One region of the Butyricicoccus faecihominis genome, then DNA from elsewhere that is predicted to be linked to it. Evidence: a T-box and tRNA genes for the amino acid it is inferred to sense, from the RefSeq annotation. Region 1 holds a T-box; the other holds one or more tRNA genes.

Region 1 (7,673 bases):
AGTCCTCCTCATATTCCGGCTTGAAGCCGTTCTTAATGTCCGTGATAAGGTCCCGTACCGTCCGGGAAAGGCAGTAATAGAAAATCGGGAGGAAGAGGGCGAAAACCTCTCCGCCGACGGCGAAATAGCCACGGTAGGCCAGCGCACGGGCCGCACCCTCACGGAACAGCATAATTCCGGCAATCGTCAGGGCCGCATACTTCACGATAGCCCACACGGGGACCGGGCGGCGCTGGTCGATTTTCCGGGACTTCCGCCGGGCGGTCATTTGCCCGGCTTCAACGGTGATTGTGATAATCTCTTGTGTCATTTCGGTTCCTCCACTTCGATTCGCTCCGCCGCCGCGATCATAACGGCACGTCCGTTCTTGTCCAGCAGTTCACCTTGTACCAGCGACCCGGTTTTGTCCGGGGTCTTGCGGTAAATCACCGCTGTTACTCGCTGGTAGGTGATGCCGTTGTACCGTACCGGGCGTTCGTCCATGAATGCCCGCTTCAAATCAGCCGTTGTCACGGGACACACCGCCTTTCCGGGAAATCTCGTATTCGGCCCCGAAACGACGGCGCTTGCACCGCCAACAGGTGATTTTCATATTCACGCCGCCGCGGACACGCTCAATATCGTGTTTCCCAGCTTTCTTGATTTCGAGGAAGCAGGGCAAGCAGAATTGACGTTTCATGCTGTCACCGCCTTTATGACCCGCAAATAGAACGCTTCCGGTGTTTCATCGGGCGGAACCGTCAGGCTGATTTTGTGGAACTGCTTTCGGCACTTCGTACACTCCCTGCGTTCAATCGCGCCAACCGTCCAAATGTTCACGCTTCCGCCGCTTCCAAAATGGTTGTTCATTTCGCCGCAGAACGGGCAAATCTCCAACAGCCCATTGTGTACGATCTGTCCGGCGCTGTCGTAAATAATTCCGTTTGTTGCTTCTTTTGCGATGTGCTTCCCGTTTCTCTCCACGTTTTCAACCTCCTTGTTTCCAAATCGCTTCAACCTGCTTCCGGCAGTATTCCGGGCCGTTCAGGTTGACCCAATCACTGATAATGGCGCGGTCTTCGTCTTCACGGTGTTTGTCGATAGCCTTGAAGTTCTCTTGCAGGGTGTCCGGGTCAAAGTATTTCACGCTGGAACCCGTACCGTGGGCCAGAACCACGCGAACAGCAATACAAGCCGCGTCCGCGCAAATTTCGATACGCAGGTTTCCAAACTCCATGAAGTACGCGCCGACGAATGACGTACTTTTCGTCAGACCGCGGGCGGTCCCGAACTCCTGTATTGCGAGGGCGCGGGCTGTCTTCGCCGTCAGCTTGCCCCCGCCGTGGCACTGTTTCTTTTTCGTCATGTTGTTTCCTCCCGCTCGAACCTGATTTTCATTTGCGCCGGGCAAAGGTCCACTTCCGGGCGACGGGTCCCCGTCCATCGCAGGCCCCCGGCTTGTCCAACGCATTTCCAGCCAGCGGCCCGCAGGCTTGCGCCGTTCTCTGTGTCCAGAATATAGGTGACTACTCGTTTATAGCCCATCGCCCGCGCCGCTCTCCATGCCGCGGCGTAAAGCATTGAACAGGCGTTGCGGGTTCCGTCCGTGCAAAGTCGGTTGACTTCCAATGTCCAACCGTCGTCAAGGTGGCGCGATACAGGACGGCCCACAATGGCAACCCCTACGATTTTTTCACCGTCAGATAGCCCAATGGAAAACTTATGCCCCACGGTTGCCCCGTGGTGTCGGTGGTTTTGCTCGACAAACGCGTTTGCTTCTCTAAGCGTCATCGGTACGATTTCAAGCACGTTGCGTTCCCTCGCTCTCCTGTGACAGCCACCAAAGCGGATTGTTCCGCTTGTCCTCATACGGGCAAGGGCTACCATCGTCACAACTGACTTTCCCGCACCCGGCACAATACTTCCGCTGGAATTCTTCATCCCACGGCGCTTCAATGACGGGCAGGCCCCGCAGGAAAGCGCCCAGCGTTTCCGGGTTCTTCGTAATTTCTTCAAAATTGTTCACCGCGAAACCTCCTTTACGAATTGACCGCTGTTTTGCCGCGGCGTTTGAAGTTCTCTTGCACGCGCTGTTGTGCAAGAACGGGGTTGTATGCTCTCCGCTGGTTGCGGTCAAGCCCGCCCGTTTCGCCACGTTTCAACTCCCGGTAGACGGTAGCCGTTGCCATACCCAGCCCATCGGCGATGTCTGCCACCCGGTCGCCGTTCAGGTATCGTGTGGAAATCTCCTTGCGGTCCTGAAAATCTATGTATCTGTACTGCCGCACCATTTCACCCCGTTTCTATTGTGTTTTAGCTCTGTTGATGGTAAAAAAATAAATGCGATAGAACGCGTACCCGTCATTCGACGTGGTATTTGTTCTTTCGCATTTAATATTACAAGCCGCCCGGTGCCGGAAAACAAGGGATATCCCTTGACAAACCCGAATTTAACAGCTATAATATTAAAGTTAATACACAAATGCAGTGAAAAAGAGGAGTATTTTTCCTTTGCGCGTTTAGAGAGGGTGCGGCCGGTGCAAGCACCTCGGCGGGGAAGAAGAAGGTCGCTTTGGAGCAGAACAGCCGAATTTTCGTTAAGCTGTTCCGTCTGACCCCGCGTTACGGGGCAACGAGTGCGCGTCTTTACGCGAATTCAGGTGGTACCACGGAGCATACTTCGTCCTGTTGTCGGGATGAGTATGCTCTTTTTTGTTTGCACAGAGGTATCCCGCATGTATATAGTAAATCAAATTGAAGGAGATAGATCAATGAGCGAACTGCCTAAGACCTACGACCCGAAATCGGTCGAGGACAAGCTGTACAAGTTCTGGGTCGATTCCGGCTTCTTCCACGCCGAGGTCAATCCGGACAAGAAACCGTACACCATCGTTATTCCGCCTCCGAATGTTACCGGCCAGCTGCACATGGGCCACGCATTCGACGAGACCCTGCAGGATATCCTCATCCGCACCAAGCGCATGCAGGGCTACGAGGCGCTGTGGATGCCGGGCACCGATCACGCCGGTATTGCAACCCAGATCAAAGTAGAGGAGAACCTCCGCAAGGAGGAGGGCCTGACCCGTTACGACCTCGGCCGCGAGGAGTTCCTTAAGCGCGTCTGGGCGTGGAAGGACAAGTTCGGCAGCCGCATTATCAGCCAGCTCAAAAAGCTCGGCACCTCCTGCGACTGGGATCGCGAGCGCTTCACCATGGACGAGGGCTGCTCCAAGGCGGTCCGCGAGGTATTCGTAAACCTGTACAACAAGGGCCTGATCTACAAGGGCCACCGCATCATCAACTGGTGCCCGCACTGCGCAACTGCGCTGTCCGACGCTGAGGTTGAGTACGAAACCCAGCCGGGCAAGCTGTGGCACATCCGCTATCCGCTGGCGGACGGCTCGGGCGACCTCGTTGTTGCGACCACCCGTCCGGAGACCTTCATGGGCGATACCGGCGTTGCTGTCAACCCGAACGACGAGCGCTACAAGCACCTCATCGGCAAGACCTGCATCCTCCCGATCATGAACCGCGAGATTCCGATCTTCGGTGACGAGTACGTTGACATGGAGTTCGGCACCGGCTGTGTTAAGGTTACGCCGTGCCACGACCCGAACGACTTCGAGATGGGTCAGCGCCACAACCTCGAGCAGATTCTCGTGTTCAACGAGGACGCGACCGTCAACGCAAACGGCGGCAAGTACGAGGGCATGGACCGCTACGAGTGCCGCAAGGCGGTTGTAAAGGACCTTGAGGAAGGCGGCTATCTGGTCAAGATTGAGGACCACGAGCACAACGTAGGCACCTGCTACCGCTGCGGTACGACCGTTGAGCCGATGACCTCGGCGCAGTGGTTTGTCAAGATGGCGCCGCTCGCCAAGCCCGCTATGGACGTTGTAAACGAGGGCAAGACCAAGTTCGTGCCCGACCGTTTCTCCAAGACCTACCTGCGCTGGATGGAAAACGTACACGACTGGTGTATCTCCCGTCAGCTGTGGTGGGGTCACCGCATTCCGGCGTTCTACTGCGACGACTGCGGTGAGATGACCGTTTCCAAGACCGATGTATGCACCTGCCCGAAGTGTGGCAGCAAGAACATCCGTCAGGAAGAGGACGTTCTCGACACCTGGTTCTCCTCTGCGCTGTGGCCGTTCTCCACGCTCGGCTGGCCGGACAAGACCAAGGAGCTCGACTATTTCTACCCGACCTCTACGCTCGTTACCGGCTATGATATTATCTTCTTCTGGGTTGCCCGCATGATCTTCTCCGGTGTGGAGCACATGGGCGAGACCCCGTTCAAGACGGTTTATATCCACGGTCTGGTGCGCGACGCGCAGGGCCGCAAGATGTCCAAGTCGCTCGGCAACGGCATCGACCCGCTGGAGGTCATCGACCAGTACGGCGCGGATGCGCTGCGCTTCACCCTCGCAACCGGCAACAGCCCCGGAAACGATATGCGTTTCTCGGATGAGCGCGTGCAGGCGTCCCGCAACTTCTGCAACAAGATTTGGAACGCATCCCGCTTTATCCAAATGAACCTGACCATCGACAAGGACAAGGCAGTCGAGCTGCCGAGCGACCTTGCCATCGAGGACAAGTGGATCATCAGCAAGTTCAACACACTGGTTGCTGATGTTACCCGCAACATCGACCAGTACGAGCTGGGTCTGGCGGCTGCCAAGCTGAACGACTTCATCTGGGAGAACTTCTGCGACTGGTATATCGAAATTGCAAAGACCCGTCTGCAGACCGGCGACGAGAACGTACAGAAGGTGCTGTGCTATGTGCTGAGCGGCGCAATGCAGCTGCTGCACCCGTTCATGCCGTTCATCACCGAGACCATCTGGCAGGCGCTGCCGCATGAGGGCCCGTCCGTTATGGTATCCGCATGGCCGGAATACAAGGAGGAGCTGCATTTTGCCGCGGAGGAGGCACAGATGGAGAGCCTGATGGACGCTGTCCGCGCCATCCGCAACCGCCGTGCCGAGATGAACGTACCGCCCTCCAAGAAGGCCAAGGTGCTCATCCTGACCGAGAAGAAGGATACGTTCTCCGCAGGCGCAGGCTTCTTCCCCAAGCTGGCATACGCTTCCGAGATTGAACTCATCGACGCGGTTCCGGCGGACGCTGCCAAGATGGCATCCGTAGTCACCGGCGACGCACAGATTTATATGCCGATGGGCGACCTCATCGACTTCGAGGCCGAGCGCGCCCGTCTCGGCAAGGAAAAGAGCAAGGTCGAGGCGGATATCGACTTTGTTATGAAGAAGCTGAACAACCCGAAGTTTGTCGATAAGGCACCCGAGAAGGTTGTTGCAGCTGAGCGCGAAAAGGCCGAAAAGCTGCGCGAGCACCTTGCAAAGCTGGAAGAGTCGATTGCAGCGCTGAACTAAGCTGCATTAAGCTGAATTAAATATAAAAAGAGTGGAGTTTTATCCACTCTTTTTTCTTAATATTTTCCCCAAAACACTTGACTGTAAACCCACTTTATCCCTTATAATGTAATCAATAGAAGGGAAGGTGATCGTATGAACATAGCGGAAGCAGAGCGCAGGACGGGATTATCCCGGGCGAACATCCGGTTTTACGAAAAGGAGGGGCTGCTCACGCCGACACGCGGCGAGAACGGCTACCGCGACTACACCGAGGACAATGTACAGACACTGCGGAAGATCATGCTGCTGCGCAGGCTGCGGCTGAGCGTGCCGGACATCCGCGCCATCGAGAGCGGCGAGAAAGCGCTGCCCGAGGCGGCGGCAGGCCAGCTCGACGTATTGCAGGGGGACATCCGCGAGAGCGAACAGGCGTATGCGATGTGCCGCGCCATCTGCGAGGACAGAGCGGAGTGGAACGGGCTGGATGTAGACCGGTACCAGTCCATCGTGCTGCCCGCAGACGACCCGCGCGAGAAAGACCGCATTCCGCCGGCCGGCTGTCCGTGGCGGCGCTTCTTTGCCCGCAATGTGGATGCCGGACTGTATGGGCTGCTGTGGTCGATGCTGTCGCAGTGGGTGTTCCGCATCAATCCGGATCATTTTATGTCGAATCTGGCGTGGACGCTCGCGTGTGGGTATGTCAGCTGGCTGCTGACGTTCGTGTTCGAGCCGGTGCTGCTGCATTACTGGGGCACAACGCCCGGCAAGTGGATCTTCGGGCTGTCCGTCCGCGATGAGGACGGAGAAAAGCTGTCCATCCGCACCGCATATGCCCGTTTGTGGGGCGTGTTCGGCTACGGCAGCTGCTATGCGCTGCCGTTCTTCGAATGGTACTGCAATTACAAGTGTTACCGCGCGTGCAAAGAAGAGGAGCTGCCGTGGGATTTGGAGAACGGGTGCAGCATCATCGTCCGCGAGCGGGAGGTGAGTTGGTATCGCGTGGCGCTGTACCTGCTGGTGCTCGTGCTGCGAGCAGCCGCAGGTTACGGCATTGACCTGTACGCCAAGCTGCCGCCCAATCGCGGCGAGCTGACTCTTGCGGAGTATGTGGAGAACTGCAACGACTGCCTGAAATATAATCAGGGCACGGCGCCGTATGTCCGGCCGGACGGAAGCTGGAATAAGGATTTGGACATAATGGGCGGCTCGTACACCGGATTCTCGCTGGGCGATTCTGCTGTATCCGATGTGACGGTCGAAACCGATGCGGACGGCTATGTGCAGTCTGTGACGGTGGTTTCGGATTCGCAGAACGGCTCGTGCGGCTATCAGGAGCGCATGACGGTGTATTACGCCTTTGCGGCCGCGTATGCCAAATGGAGCTGGCTGTATGCCGCCCACATGAGGGATGACATCATTGACGACGGCTGGGAATACGATGCACCGGATACGAAAAACGTCAAGGAGGCGCATCTCGACGGGCTGGATTTCCGGTACGAGTATGAATTCAGCGGCGCATCGCGCGATAACGCCGTGGACGGAAAGCCGATGCCGTATCATTCGGTGCTGACGATTGAGAAAGAGTGAGGAGTGGAGAGCGAAATGCTCTCCACTCTCTGCTTTATTAGAAAATTGCTTTCTTATTTGCCCAAAGTGTGCTATACTAATCTCACAAAACCATATAGATAGAGGAATAGCCAATGAAAGGAATCATTCTTGCCGCCGGTAAGGGCTCGCGCCTGTACCCGATGACACGTCCGGTATGCAAACCGCTGCTGCCGGTATACGATAAACCGATGATCTACTATCCGCTGGCTGCGCTCCTGCAGGCCGGTATCCGCGATATTCTCATCATCATCCCGCCCGGAGAGGAAGGCCCGTTCTACCGTCTGCTCGGTTCCGGCGGCCGCTTCGGCGTCAACATCACCTACGAGGTGCAGGAGGTTGCACGCGGCATCGCGGACGCGCTGCTCATCGGCTCGCAGTTCATCGGGGATGACTCGGTTTGCCTTGTTCTGGGCGATAATATCTTCTATTCCCCCAATTTCCAGAACTATCTGGACCGTGCCGTGCAGATGCAATCCGGCGCCTGCGTGTTCGGCTACTATGTCGATGACCCGCGTGCGTTCGGCGTTGTGGAGTTTGATGGTCAGGGCCGTGCGATCTCCATCGAGGAGAAGCCGCGCTATCCGAAGTCTAACTATATCATTCCGGGTCTGTATTTCTACGATAACTCGGTTATGGAGATTGCCCGCGGACTCAAGCCCTCGGCAAGAGGCGAGCTGGAGATCACGGATGTCAATATCGAGTACATGAAGC
Region 2 (7,673 bases), on a different contig from region 1:
AATTCACCTTGTGCCGCGGGTGCGGCGAACCTCATAGCCAAAGGTTGGCTCCAATTCCGTATCCGATAGCACGCATATAAACCCCAATCCCGCATAAGCTGTTGCAAGAAGCAAAAAGGGAGGCACCCGCCATGCAGGAGGAAAAAAGCGCAGTCTATACCGTAATCTTAGGCGTATGCCTGCTCCTGTGCCTGCTGATGCTGGGAAATATGCTGATGGGCAGGGCGGATACCAGCATAGCGCCTGCCGCACCCGAGGAGGGCGATGCAATGGAATTTCACATCACGGAGGACGATATCGCGTCTGTGCTGACCGAAGCGCTGCCGTTTCCGGTCGAGGACACGGCGGTCAAAATCAGCCGTGACGGCACGATCGCCGTGACGACAGCCGTAACCCGTCAAGCACTGACGGAAAGCAATCTGGTACCCGGCAAGCTGCGCACGGCGCTGCTGTTTCTGCCGGAGCGCTGCAAGCTGTACGGCGCGTGGAGCGCAGCTGTTTCAAACGGCAAACTCAGCCTTACCTGCCGGACCATCAAGCTGGAAGGCTTCACCTTGCCCGAGCAGACCGCTCAGGCACTCTCCGATGCGTTCGCCGCACAGTGGAATATCCGCATGGAACAGCGGGACTTCACGCCGCAGATCATACAGTGGCAGGACGGGGAAGCGGTGCTGCTGGGATAACCGCTCTCAATAGGCAAAAGAAAAATCCCTTCGGAAAACCGAAGGGATTTCTGGTATGTAACCTTACTCAAAAATTACGCGGCCTGCGCCCTGATAGCGGGTCGCATAGCTGCCGGTCAGCGACGAGTACTTAACCACATCGCCCGTGCTGGGTGCGTGAATAAACTGGTTACTGCCGACATAAATGCCTACATGGCTGATGGACGAGGTGCTGCTGCCGAAGAATACCAGATCGCCCGGCAGAAGGTCGTCGCGGGAAACACGGGTGGTTGCATCATACTGAGCCTGAGCGACACGCGGGATGGAGCCGACCGTGTTCTTGAACACATAAGAGGTGAAGCCGGAGCAGTCAAAGCCGCTCGGCGTGCTGCCGCCGTATACATACGGAACACCGAGGAACTGTGCAGCATAGTTCAGCACGCTCTGGCGCTTTGCGCTGATCGAGACAGAAGCTGCGGTGTTCGACGGGGTGATCGCCGTACCGGACGAAGCGGTTACGAGGTAGTCCGCACTGATGTAACCGGTCGTGCCTGCGTAGGATACCTTGCTCCAGCCGTTAGACGTGCTGAGCACGGTAACAGCGGTGCCGTTCTTCAGCTCACCGAGAATGGTGGAAGAGGTGCTTGCCGAAGAGCGGAAGTTTACGGTAGAGGAGCACTTAACTACTGCTGCCGTACCGGTGGACGCGGACGTGTTATTGGATGCCGAACCGGTGGTCGATACATAATCCTGCTTGATGTAGCCGGTCTTGCCGGAGCAGGTTACCTTGCACCAGCCGTTTGCGGTGCTGACAACGGTAACTGCGGTGCCGTTCTTCAGCTCTGCCAGAATGGAAGAGGAAGTATTGGCCTCGGAACGCAGGTTTACACTCGAGGAACACTTCACCTTACCGGCGGTGCCGGTCGCAGAGGTAACGGTGTTCGACGGAGCGATGGCGGTGCCGGCGGAGCTGCTTGCGAGCGTGATATAATCCGGATGGATATAGCCGGTCTTGCCATTGTATGTAACCTTGTACCAGCCGCTGCTTACGCCGACTACATTTACCTTGGTGCCGTTCTTCAGCTCACCGTAAGAGGTGGACGAGGTGTTCGGCGCCGAACGGAAATTTACACTGCTCGAGCACTTTACAGTGCCGGTGCCGAGTGCAACGTCGGTTGCGGTGGTGCCGGTCAGGTACTCGCCGCTGACGTAGCCTTCCTTGCCGTTTACGGATACCTTGTACCAGCTGGAGCTGTTATTCAGTACCGCAACCGTGGTACCCTTGGAGAGGGTCGTGATCACTGCACCGCCGGGGGACTGACGCAGGTAAAGCGAATCTGCGTTTACCTTGGCCTGAAATACTGCCAGCGAGTTCGGCAGGACCATCGACATCGCAAGTGCACCGGAAAGTGCGAAGCGAGCGAGTTTTTTAGAAAAAGACATGAAATTGAAGCCTCCGTTTCAAAATGGGAGAAAACAGCCTTTACACTGCCGCAGCAAGCTGCGGTGAAGTCTTACTTCGTGTGCAGTGCTCTGCCGAGCCAGATGGATGCAATATCCATCGCTGCCCACATGCTGTTCTTCTCGGTTTTCTTGACGATACGCTCTTTCATACGTACGTTGGGATCGGTCTGCTGAAGCTGTACGGATACACGCTTTGCAACCGGCAGACCCTTGTAATCACCAGATTCGAGGATCTGCATCATAATGATGTGAGAGTCACTCATCGAGCCGTAATAGATGATGTTTTCCTTACGCATCAGCGGGTGACCCTTGTATTCCAGAAGGTTATTCTTCTTGGTGGTAGGCATTATCTGCACTCCTTATAGTTACAAAATGGTTACATTCCAAAGTTACATTACGGTTACAGTATAGCATGCTCGAACCGGTTTGTCAAACATTGTTTTGAAATTTCGCATTTTTGTGATAAAATAGAGCCTGTCAAATGCGAAAAAAAACGCAGGAATCGACAGCGAAAATCCACAGTGGCCGCACGCGCACGAGAGTAAGGTTACAGACGCTGTAACCCAATCGAATACCTTATTATAATAGGGGATTCGCAAGCGCGCAGCGAGCCGTTGAGAGCAAAGGAATGTACATTTGTGAAATTTGCTTTTTTCACCTTGGGCTGCAAGGTTAATTTATTTGAGACGCAGGCGCTCAGTCAGCTGGCGCAGGCGCGCGGACACGAGATTGTTGATAAGGACGCGGATGCCGTGATCGTCAACACCTGTACGGTAACATCGGTGTCCGACCATAAGAACATCCGCGCGTTCCACAAGCTGCGGAGAGACAATCCGAACGCGGTTATCGCGGCGTGCGGCTGCTTTGCACAGACCGACCCGGAGCGTGTCCGCGCCACCGGCGAGATCGACCTCATCTGCGGTACCAGGGACAGGGCGCAGGTGATAGACCTGTGCGAGCAGGCCGTCAGCGGACAGGCCGTACAGGTGCGTGAGAGCGAGGAAAGCGGCTTTGAGACTCTGCCTGCCGGTATCCCGCACGGCCGCACGCGCGCGCTGCTCAAGATCGAGGACGGCTGCAACAACTTCTGCACCTACTGCATCATTCCGTATGCGAGAGGGCGGGTGCGCTCACTGCCGGTCGAGCAGGCGCTCGAGCAGACGGTGCGGCTGGCTGACGCGGGCGTGCACGAGATCGTGCTGACCGGCATCGAGATCGCGTCCTACGGCAAGGACTTCAAGCCGCAGGTGCCGCTCACCGAGCTGCTGGAGAAGCTGCTGACCGCGCAGCCGAACGTGCAGTTCCGGCTCGGCTCCCTCGACCCGCGGGCGGTGGACGATGTGTTTTGTGAACGGCTTGCCGGCTTTGCCAATCTCGCACGGCATTTTCATTTGTCCATGCAGAGCGGCTGCGATACCGTTCTCCGGCGCATGAACCGCCACTACACGAGCGAGGAATTTTACCGGTGTGTCGAGCGGCTGAGACGTGCGTTTCCGGACTGCTCGGTTACGACCGATTTGATTGTCGGCTTTCCGGGCGAGACCGAGGACGAGTTTACGCAGACGCTGGCCTTTCTGGAGAGATGCGCGTTCGCGTCCGTGCATGTATTTCCGTATTCCGTGCGCGAGGGCACAAAGGCGGCTGCCATGCCGGGTCAGCTCGATCAGCAGACCAAAACCGCCCGCGCCGAGCGGGCAAAGCAGGTGGCGGAGACACTCAGCGCTGCCTATCGAAAGCAGTTTGTCGGCCGCACGCTGTACGCGCTGCCTGAGCACCCGACCGGCGGCCTGTGGGCGGCGCACGGACGCTACGGCTTTCCTGTATATATAGAGGATAAGGCGGAGAAAAATCATCCGGTCATCGTAAAGGTTATCGGTCTGCACAAGGACGGCGTATTGGCGAAAATTGAAAATTGAGAATGGAGAATGTGTAACCATTTTCGGCCTCTTACCATAGAATGTAATGAAATCTTTGATAGGAGGAAATGACAGTATGTGTTCTTCTAACAGCTTCTGGGGCGAAAATTCCTGGTGGTGGATCATCATCCTGATCATCCTGATCTGGGTATGCTGCGGTCAGGGCAGCGGCGGCTGTGGTTCCTGCGGTACCTGTGGTGATAATACCTGCGGCGGCTGCGGTAATTGCGGCAACTGCTGCTGCTGAGCGACCGACATATCCGTAGAAGGGAGAGGCACCGCGTGAGCGGTGCCTTTTTCGTTTTCTCGGCATAGGGCAACCGAGAAAATGCGAACCGCACAGGCGGTTTTTCGGCACCGGCTGACCGGGGTACTCGAACTGCCGTAGGCGTGTTCGCCCCTGACGGGCGGGGAGGTTTTCGCTGAACCTCAGCGGGGAGTGCGCCTACCCGGCGGGGGCACAAGAGGGTAGACACCTGCGGTTTCCACCCTCTGATTTTCTCCCCTTTCCCTTGGATAGTCTGGCGCAGATTGCCGACATGTGACCGCTTCGAAAATAGGGGAACGGCAGAGGGGGTTTTTCTACCGTATCTTTCTCAACCTGTTCGCAGGGTCAGATACATTACTGCTACACATATGGGCTACTCTGCGCAAGGCGCGGCATAACCGTGCCGCGCAACTCTTTAACACGTTATACCGCACGGCACCTACGAATTAAGCGTTTGGTACAATTTATCTTGGCAGGTGCTGTCTATATAACGCGCTAACGAATTGTGCGGCACGGTTATGCCGCACTCTGCGTTGATTAACCCGCATGTGTAGCAGTACGCTGTCTGTGAACTGCGAAAAGGTGGAGAAAGACACGCTGCGGTAACCCGACTGCCGTACTCCTTTTCGGAGCGGTCACATATAGGAAATCTGCGCCAGATTAGGAAGCAAGGGAAAGGTAGGAGTTCAAAGAGGAAGGAAAACCGCAGGTTGTCCTTCCTTTTTGCCCACCGCCGTGGGTACGGCGTCGTCCCCGCGGCGGGCGCCGCAACGTCCCCGCCGTCCGCAGACGGCGAATCCCCTCGCTGAGGTTCAGCGGAAAACTCTCCGCCCGGAAAGGGCGAACCCGCTGACGCAGTTCGAGTACCCCGGTCCGCCGGTGCAGGAAAAGGAGCCGCCCCGTTAGGCCGAACCCGCCTGCGGCAGTTCGTATGCCCCGGTCAACCAGTGCAGGAAAGCGCCGAGTTCCACCGCGATAAAAATTTTCAAGAAAATATGCGTTACCCTCTTGCAAAATACGCGAAAATAGGGTATTATATACAAGCACTGTTTTGTATGAACAGTCGAATGATGCTTAATGATGTAAAAAATACTATTATTTGGAGGCATAGCGATTATGACCGCAGGTGAATTTCGTAACGGCGTAACTTTTGAAATGGACGGTCAGGTACAGCAGGTTATTGAGTTCCAGCATGTAAAGCCGGGCAAGGGCGCTGCTTTTGTTCGTGTCAAGATGAAGAACGTCGTAACCGGTGCGGTTACTGAGACCTCCTTCAACCCGACTGCTAAGTTCGAGGAGGCTTTCGTAGAGCGCCGCGAGATGCAGTATCTGTACAATGAAGGTGACCTGTACTACTTCATGGACAACGAGACCTACGAGCAGATTCCGATCAGCAAGGATACTCTGGGCGACGATTTCCGCTTCGTGAAGGAGAACGAGAACGTTAAGGTTCTTTCCTACAAGGGCAGCGTTTTCGCAGTTGAGCCGCCGCTGTTCGTTGAGCTCGAGATCACTGAGACCGAGCCGGGCGTTAAGGGCAACACTGCTACTAACGTACTCAAGCCCGCTACCGTTGAGACCGGTGCTGTTGTTAAGGTTCCGATCTTTATCGAGCAGGGTGAGCGCATCCAGATCGATACCCGTACCGGTGAGTATCTGGGCCGCAGCAAGACCAAGTAAAAACTTGCAGCCAGCAGGGATGGCAGCCGCCGTCCCTGATTCGGACATTTAGCTCAGCTGGAAGAGCATCCGCTTGACGTGCGGAAGGTCAGCGGTTCGAACCCGTTAATGTCCACCACCAAGCCACTCATTGTGAGTGGCTTTTTCTTTTGTCTGCACAAAAAGCAGCTGAGACCCCACATCTCAGCTGCTTCTATTTCGTCCCACATTTTGCTTTTACTCTCTGTGCTGCCGCTATCCTTCGGCAGCTGCCTTTTATTGCTCGGTCTCGCGGATATATTTGAAAACCGAGTGCTCCAGATAAAATTGCACGTCACCTTCTGTCAGCTCATACGGCTTGTGACCGTCAATGCACAGCCAGTATCGTCCGTCCGCACTTTGCTTGAGATAGGCATTCTCGTCGTTAAAATAGACGGTCGAGCTGCTGTCAAGCTCGGCCGGCGGCTCGAATGCCGGCTGCGGCAGCACCGCATACGACAGTGCCAGCAGAACGGCAAAGCTGCCGATGAGTACGGCGCTTGCGGTTCGGCCGTTCGGCTGCTCTGCGCAGGCGAGCACGGCGGTGAATCGCTCCCGCATGGCCTTATTCGCCTCGGCGCGAAACAGGGCCGTGGACGGCTGCGGCACCGGCTGCTGCGTGCAGCCTTGCTTCATTGCGGCGAGGATGGCGCGCAGATAGGCTGTGCGTTCCTGCGCATTCAGCGTCTGTGCAATCGCGCGGTCGCACTTAAGCTCGAGCGTTTGTTCCAAATCCTTTTGCAGCAGGTATACGACCGGATTCCACCAGAAAATGATGCAGTACAGCGTTACGAGCAGCTTGACAGCCGTATCATGGTTGAGAAAATGCGTGTACTCATGCAGCAGAATGTAGTGCAGTTCGGCATCTGTGTACGTCTTGTCCGGCAGAATGATGTACCGGCGCAGCACACCTACGCCAAAGGCAGATTCGATATTCGCGGCTGTACGTCCGCGAACTTTGATGGTGCGGCCGGTCTGCCGCCGGATCTCGCTCAGCAGGGAAACCGTGCGGCTGTCCCATGGCTTGGCTTGCCGCGCAGCGCGGATGGCTTTGCGATACTGCAGCGCGTAATGGATCAGCAGAAAAACTGTGCCGAGCAGCCAGATTGCACACAAAAGCAGTCCGACCGGCAGGTGCGTGACCGAATCGGGCTTGCGCGCCAGAAAGCTGTAGATGCGCGGATACACGACGCTGTCGCTCACAATCACTGCGTGCGGAAACTCGAGCGGCAGCAGCAGGCGCGCGGCGCAGAACAGGTAAAGCAGCACCATAGTCAGCACGCCGAAATGCGGCCGGAAGCGTGTGTGCCGCACAAGATAGATCACAATGATCAACAAACTGCTCCACAAAAGTGCAGATATAAAGGAAAACAGGGTTATTTGCATATTATTTATCTTCTTTGTTCTGCAGCGCAGCTTCGTACTGATCGACCATTTTTTCCAGCTCGGCAATCAGCTTTTCTTCCTGCTCGGATTCGTTTGATTTGGCGGTTTTTTTGAACAGCGCCACGGCGATTCGGGCAAACAGTGCCTGGTTCACGCCTTGCTCCTCGAGCATGTTCGCCAGAAATTCGTCCTTGGTGTAGCAGGGGACAAACTGCCGCGACTGATAGCGTCCGTTTTGCAGCAGACCGCTGACCTGCACCATGTCTTTTTTGACAAGCT

Evidence for each region. The T-box of region 1 lies ahead of IEY11_RS09655 (valine--tRNA ligase). A T-box ahead of a tRNA ligase gene usually reads a tRNA of that ligase, here a tRNA-Val.
Region 2: it has a tRNA-Val gene. The T-box ahead of IEY11_RS09655 (valine--tRNA ligase) is inferred to sense a tRNA for this amino acid. The anticodon was not compared.

Annotation. Positions count from the first base shown of each region.
Region 1 covers NZ_BMQH01000009.1:8,695-16,367, reverse strand. Annotated here, with positions in the region: gene IEY11_RS09695 (hypothetical protein) at 1-310, opposite strand, end outside; gene IEY11_RS09690 (hypothetical protein) at 307-513, opposite strand; gene IEY11_RS09685 (hypothetical protein) at 500-679, opposite strand; gene IEY11_RS09680 (hypothetical protein) at 676-963, opposite strand; gene IEY11_RS09675 (hypothetical protein) at 968-1,345, opposite strand; gene IEY11_RS09670 (XF1762 family protein) at 1,342-1,788, opposite strand; gene IEY11_RS09665 (hypothetical protein) at 1,781-2,005, opposite strand; gene IEY11_RS09660 (helix-turn-helix domain-containing protein) at 2,019-2,270, opposite strand; T-box leader at 2,458-2,670, shown strand; gene IEY11_RS09655 (valine--tRNA ligase) at 2,751-5,372, shown strand; gene IEY11_RS09650 (MerR family transcriptional regulator) at 5,508-6,941, shown strand; gene rfbA (glucose-1-phosphate thymidylyltransferase RfbA) at 7,055-7,673, shown strand, end outside.
Region 2 covers NZ_BMQH01000003.1:280,703-288,375, reverse strand. Annotated here, with positions in the region: gene IEY11_RS04645 (hypothetical protein) at 132-683, shown strand; gene IEY11_RS04640 (C40 family peptidase) at 747-2,105, opposite strand; gene IEY11_RS04635 (hypothetical protein) at 2,177-2,473, opposite strand; gene mtaB (tRNA (N(6)-L-threonylcarbamoyladenosine(37)-C(2))-methylthiotransferase MtaB) at 2,765-4,042, shown strand; gene IEY11_RS04625 (hypothetical protein) at 4,119-4,289, shown strand; gene efp (elongation factor P) at 5,424-5,990, shown strand; tRNA gene IEY11_RS04615 (tRNA-Val) at 6,033-6,108, shown strand; gene IEY11_RS04610 (M56 family metallopeptidase) at 6,246-7,334, opposite strand; gene IEY11_RS04605 (BlaI/MecI/CopY family transcriptional regulator) at 7,396-7,673, opposite strand, start outside.